Linked DNA regions of Teredinibacter turnerae T7901. Each later gene encodes a partner of the first gene's protein in a complex. Links are inferred from orthologs where the notes say so. Each region holds a gene or a part of one and is shown in the gene's direction. Other genes may lie near its edges.

Region 1 (3,263 bases):
CAGTAGGGTCTGCACCCTCTTTCACGGTCACCAGCTTTTCTTTCGGCGTCATGATGCTGGCAACAGTCGCGTCCAGGTTGGACTCGAAGCGCACATCGCGCCCGGTCACTATGCCTACGAGGTTGCCACTTTCCAGCACTGGCACCCCTGAAATTTTGTGCTTGCCAGTAAGCGCTATCAACTCATTAATTGTGGCAGAGGCCTCAATAGTGATAGGGTCTTTTACCACACCAGCTTCGAATTTTTTAACGGCACGCACCGCCTTGGCTTGCTGCTTTATGGACATGCTTTTATGGATGATCCCGATTCCACCCTCTTCCGCCAGAGCAATCGCCAACGATGCTTCTGTGACGGTGTCCATCGCAGCGGACACTAAAGGAATATTGAGCGAAATGTTTCGCGTAATCCGGGTTTTTAAGCTGACATCTTTCGCGGTAACAGCAGAGTACCCAGGTACCAATAAAACATCGTCAAACGTAAGTGCTTCTTGAGCGATTCTCAACATGAAACAACAACCTCAAGCGTAGTAGAAGAGCCATTTCTCATGGCTGAACCCGGATTCTTAAGCCCCACTGTGTCGCGGCTTTTATCTGGGCATCGAAATAAACCGGGCATTATAGAGTTTAGACAGACTTCGGTAAACAATTGAAATAACAACGACTTATTGTAAAGAGATGGTTTACAGCCAATACCGCAAGATTGAGAATGTCCGGCTGGCACGCAGCAGCGCGCTTAAACGTTTGACAGGAGATAGTGATGACAGATCCGCACAGCAATACACCCACGAGAGAAATCATTTCAGTTGCGGAGCTGAATCGTCGTGCGCGAAGCCTGCTTGAGCTGCACCTGCCACTTCTGTGGGTAGAAGGAGAAGTTTCAAACCTGAGCCGTCCGAGCTCTGGGCATTGGTATTTCACGCTCAAAGACGCCGCAGCCCAGGTGCGTTGCGCAATGTTTCGCAACCGCAACGCGCTGGTTCGATTCTCGCCAAAATCCGGTGACAAAGTTGTGGTGCGCGCCCGTACCAGCATCTATGAAGGCCGCGGCGACTACCAACTCATAATCGAACATATGGAGGATGCGGGCTTCGGTCTGCTGCAACGACAGTTCGAAGCTCTCAAGCAAAAGCTGGCAGGTGATGGCCTGTTCGCGCCGGAACACAAACGGCCTCTGCCGGTGCTCCCTCAGCATATCGCCGTGATTACATCTCCGAGTGGTGCCGCTATTCAGGATGTCCTGTCCGTATTAAAAAGGCGATTCCCGGCAACGATGGTTACGGTGCTGCCCGTCGCTGTGCAAGGAGAAGGGTCAGCCAAGCAAATCATTGATGCGCTTCGAACAGCAAATCAGAGCAATCACTTTGACGTAATCTTGCTGTGCCGTGGTGGCGGCTCCATCGAAGATTTATGGAGTTTTAACAGCGAAGCCCTGGCGCATGCAATATTCGACTCGAAACTGCCGGTCGTCAGTGCTGTCGGCCACGAGATCGACTTTACCATTGCTGATTTTGTGGCCGACGTGAGAGCGCCAACCCCGTCCGCAGCAGCAGAGTTGCTCAGCCCGGATCAAGCCGACTATCTGTCGTCGTTAGGTCACCTCGAACGCCGTTTTCAGCGCGCGATCAGCGCGCACATTGGTACGGCCAGACAGCAGTTACTTTCTCTCCAACGCCTGTTACGCCACCCGGGCCAGCAGCTACAAGCATGGAGCCAAAGGCTCGATCATTTAGAAATTCGGCTCCACAAAAGCTGGCAGAAGAAAATAGCGGCCGATAAAAAACAGCTGGAACACACACAACAACGGTTTCTCACCCAAACCCCTGCACTCAAACTCAGCCGCAGCAAACAGCAACTCACGAGTTCTGAGCAGCGACTGGAACAGGCGCTACGCCGCACCTTGAAAGATCAAAACGCGCGTATGCAGAAGGCCATGGCGCTGTTAAATATTGTTAGTCCACTGAACACTTTGGAACGAGGCTATTCGATAACCCGCAACGCGATCGGCGAAGTGGTCCGCAACAGCGATCACGTTAACGAAGGTGAAATGCTGAACATCACCCTGCACCAGGGAGCGCTGAACGCGCGAGTATTGAAAAGCTCAGGCACTGAGAGCCAGTAAGTAGTCGGATGCTTCGAGCACCGCGCCACGCAATGGCTGGCAGCGCCAGTCATCTTCGAGCAAATGGGGCGAGCTCATTAATTCGAGTAAAGTTATAGCGCGGCCAGGTGCAAGGTTTATCGCATTTATGCCCGCTGCGAAGTGGTCCATGGGGAAATTTTTTACCGCCGCAACGAATTGCGGTGCCCGGGTGACGAAAACGCGAATCAAGCCGTCACGAATATCAGAATTGTAGGCAATTTGACGCATTCCACCGACGCAAGAAAATCGATTAACAAACATTAATTGTGCGAAAACCAGAAAAACCCCGGGAATAATATGGCCGCGTTCCAGCAACTCAATAATCGTACGTGGCGTCAATTCAATTTCTATTTCACCAGCCAGCAGACGGTCCTTTTCAAGCTGCAAAATCGGCCGCATTTTTTGATTGTGCTGCAGCCAGAAAAAACAGGTCCCCGTCTCTCTTTGCCTGTCCCAACAGCCGCCCACCCCTTCCAGTACATCCAGCACTTCGCTGCGTACATCCGGATCGAACAGCACCGCGTGTATTAACGAATTCGAATCCCGCAGACTTTCCACCAACAACGGCAAGATAACATCGCTAATATTCAACTGAATCAGCGGATGGGCGGGAAATAATTGCGCCCACGCCAGATGATTGAGGACAGCACATTGCTCTCGGTAGTAGCCCTTTTCAAGGACCTTATCGGCCAAATAAAACTGCTCCACAAACTCGCATGTAAATTTGCCTAGCGGCGCCGGAATAGCACCTTTGCGTGTATCTTTGTGCAAATTTGACAACAATCCGGCTACAGCGGCCTTATCGAACCCTTCCATCTGGGAGACAAGTTTTTTCCGGCTGCTCTTGCCGAACAAGTTGTAGCTCGCCAGACCGTTGTCCGTCGGTAACAATAGCCCTCGCGGGAAAAACATATTGTCCATGGGAATCCAATCAGTCGCCAAAACCGGAATTCGCTGAGGCATGTCCGCACTTGCAACGGCAAGCAATAAAGTCTGCAGCGCAATGGGATGGAATAACGGTGCAGTGTGATGCACTGTTAAAAAGACGCGCTGAAATTCCAGTTGAGACGCAAGCTCAACTGAGTGCCCAAAATAGCGCTGCGCGACGGCTTCCAGGTGGTCAA
Region 2 (3,242 bases), 650 kb from region 1 along the record:
CGCCTCAATTTGCTCGTTCAACGCTTCAGCTAATTCGTAGGCGTCCTGTTCGGTCTTTTGCAGCAGGTCTTCCAGCTTCTGCTTGACGCGAACTTTGATGCCGCCATCAACCCCCTCTTCGCCCTGCTCGATGTCATACTCTTGAGCACAATCCTGCTCCAGCGACATTTCCGTGATGTCCTGGGTGTTCTGATAAATTACATTGAGAGGCGTTGGTTCTGGCCGCGCAGGGCTGAACTCCTGCGCGATTATGCTGGTGCCCTTCGGAATATCTGTAACATTTAGCTTGTTTTGCACGCCGAATGCCTGAGCCATTGACCCTGCCAGGCGCTTAAATTTCATTGCGTCCATTTCCGAAAACGACAACAAGAGCACAAAGAAACACATCAACAGCGACATCAGGTCGGCAAAGGTACCCATCCACGCGGGCAAACCGGGCGGGCATTCACAGCCTTCTTCGTCTTCGCTACTCACAACGCACCTTTACCTGTTATTCCGCCGCTTCTACCGTGCGCTTACCTTCTGGCAGATAATTGCGCAGCATGGAGTCAATCACCCGGGGGTTTTGTCCGCCCTGAATCGCCAGGAGCGCATCAATGACCAAGCTTTTTATCATTGCTTCCTCGCCTGCCCGCAGCTTTAGTTTGTCGGCCATCGGACCGCACATCGCATTGGCAATAACAGCCCCGTAGAGCGTGGTGAGCAGTGCCACCGCCATCGCGGGCCCAATCGCCTTTGGATCGTCCATGTTCGCCAGCATCGCAACCAGTCCAATCAAGGTACCAATCATCCCCATCGCTGGCGCCATTTCGGCCATCGCAGCGAAAATGGATGCACCAACCGTGTGCCGCTCCATCGCTTTGTTTTTATCGATAGATAGCAGTGTTTTCACTACATCAGGGTCATGTCCGTCGACCAAGAGCTGAATACCGCGCTGCAAGAAGTCGCTGCTAACCTCCTTCCCCTCAAGCGATAACAACCCGCCTTTTCGCGCTTCATCAGCGAGGGCAACAATTTCGTCAATTAACATGTTGGGATCTGGCAGTTTGCTGGAAAAACTCTTACCCGCCACCTTTACAGCGCCCAAAAACTGGCCGAGGCCATACTTCGCCATTACCGCAAAGATTGTCCCGCCCACCACAATAACCAGCGACGGAGCATTGACGAACATGCCCAATTCACCACTCATTAGCATGGAGATAACGATAAGCGCGAGCGCGCCTATCATGCCGACTATCGTTGCTAAATCCACTCGGATTTCCTCACTCTATTTTGGCTCAGCGGCCATAACGACTTCTGTGAAACTCCCTAAGTCTAGACATAAATCGACTAAGGGGGCGGAAGAATCCACTTTCTTTGTTATGAATACTCCACCGGTTATCGGCTGCATCGGGTAATTGTTGAGAGCGTTGATTGACCCCTGCTGCCACCTCCGGTATGTTCTCGCGCGAACTACAGGAGTCCACACTTTGGCTAGAACAAAATCCCCCAACTTCGAGGCTTCTCTGGCACAGCTGGAAGAGTTGATAACCCAACTAGAAAGTGGCGATCTTTCACTGGAGGATTCCCTAAAAACCTTCGAACAGGGAATCAAGCTCACTCGCAGCTGTCAGAAGTCGCTTGCGGAGGCAGAACAGAAAGTCGAGATTCTGCTTAAACAGGACGATGGCGAACTGACTACTGCGCCATTCCCCACTGACGACGAGAACTGAAACAACCTGCGGGTGCATCCGACTTGAACGACGTACTTCCAAGATGATGTGCGAAAGTCGTGGCTCATGCCCAAGAACTCGCTGTTTTTTCAATTGGATAGCTGCTGTGACAACAACCCGAGCCAATTCAAACCATTTCCGGTATCCTTACGCCTTCGCGTAATTCAACCGGAAACACCCTATGAATGAGTCTAGTTCATTCCTCGACCAGGTTCGCTGGAACAGCGACGGCTTGGTTCCCGCAATTGCCCAAGACGCTGCAAGCGGCGAGATTCTGATGATGGCCTGGATGAACCGAGAATCCCTCGCCCTCACGGCCGAAGAACAGGTTGCGGTATACTGGTCGCGTTCGCGCCAACAACTCTGGCGCAAAGGTGAAACCTCGGGCCACACGCAGAAAATCGTCGCCATACAGCTGGACTGTGACGCAGACGCAGTGGTGCTGAAGGTTGAGCAAATCGGCGGTATCGCCTGCCATACTGGGCGGCGCTCCTGTTTTTTCCTCACCCTGGAAAGCGGTGAGTGGAAAGAAAACGCCGCACCATTGAAAGACCCGAACGAGATTTACTCATGAGCGATGTACTTGCGGAATTAGACAAGGTGCTGGCGCAACGCAAAAACGCGGGGGACCCGGAGTCCTCATACGTAGCAAAACTGCACCACAAGGGCCTGAACAAAATTCTCGAAAAAGTGGGCGAAGAATGTACGGAAACGATTCTTGCCGCTAAAGATGCGCAGCACGACAGCGACACGCAGCACCTGATATACGAAACTGCGGACCTGTGGTTTCACTCGCTGGTAATGCTCTCACACCTCGGCCTAAGCGCTGAGGATGTGCTGAATGAATTGGCGCGCCGCTTTGATCTGTCAGGACTTGAAGAAAAAGCCCGGCGCCAGTCTTAGCGTATTAGACTCCAGAACACTGGAGCCGCGCCAATGACCCGGCGCTTTGCGCGGTTAACCGTTGATTTGATTTTTTACGAATATAGCTAACAAGGTAATTGATATGGGACTCGGTGGTATTAGCATCTGGCAGCTTCTGATAATTCTTGTCATCGTACTTCTGCTGTTTGGCACCAAGCGTTTGCGGGGACTTGGGGGTGATCTCGGCGGCGCCATTAAAGGGTTCAAAAGTGCGATGAGCGAAGAAGAGAGCAAAGAGAAGTCGCAAGAAAAAATTGAAGCTGACGAGCAGGAAAAAGTGTCAACAACCGTTGAGCAGCCTGAAAAATCCGAGCATAAATCCTAACTTCGTGCGATAGCGGATAAAAACACCATGTTTGACATTGGTTTTTTAGAGCTGGTGGTGGTTGCGGCGGTCGGATTAGTGATTATCGGCCCGGAAAAATTGCCGGGCGCCATACGCACGGTCGCGATCTGGATCGGTACTATCCGGCGCACGCTCGGCAATGCGCGGGCGGAATTCGAGCGTCAAATTGGCGCAGATGAAATTCGTCGCGAAATTCACAACGAGCAGGTTTTGGCGTCTTTACGTGCCGCCAAGAGCACACGGGACGAAATACAAAACAA

The links.
Region 2: the proteins of xseA (region 1) and TERTU_RS14105 are in contact, whole or in part, in a cryo-EM structure (PDB 8TXR), measured with the Escherichia coli proteins. The link is inferred for Teredinibacter turnerae T7901 from one-to-one orthologs.

The regions. Positions count from the first base shown.
Region 1 is NC_012997.1:2,890,801-2,894,063, forward strand. Bases 1-2,937 are described here. They hold xseA (exodeoxyribonuclease VII large subunit), read left to right. Parts: upstream 1-756; coding sequence 757-2,118; downstream 2,119-2,937. Other genes in these bases: guaB (IMP dehydrogenase), read right to left, coding at 1-505; TERTU_RS11570 (hypothetical protein), read right to left, coding at 2,098-2,937. Outside these bases: more of TERTU_RS11570, read right to left, coding at 2,938-3,263. UniProt on the Escherichia coli protein: Bidirectionally degrades single-stranded DNA into large acid-insoluble oligonucleotides, which are then degraded further into small acid-soluble oligonucleotides.
Region 2 is NC_012997.1:3,543,060-3,546,301, forward strand. The notes cover bases 175-3,090. They hold TERTU_RS14105 (exodeoxyribonuclease VII small subunit), read left to right. Parts: upstream 175-1,469; coding sequence 1,470-1,712; downstream 1,713-3,090. Other genes in these bases: TERTU_RS14095 (flagellar motor protein MotB), read right to left, coding at 175-474; pomA (flagellar motor protein PomA), read right to left, coding at 491-1,252; hisI (phosphoribosyl-AMP cyclohydrolase), read left to right, coding at 1,894-2,286; TERTU_RS14115 (phosphoribosyl-ATP diphosphatase), read left to right, coding at 2,283-2,615; tatA (Sec-independent protein translocase subunit TatA), read left to right, coding at 2,719-2,961. Outside these bases: more of TERTU_RS14095, read right to left, coding at 1-174; more of tatB, read left to right, coding at 3,091-3,242. UniProt on the Escherichia coli protein: Bidirectionally degrades single-stranded DNA into large acid-insoluble oligonucleotides, which are then degraded further into small acid-soluble oligonucleotides.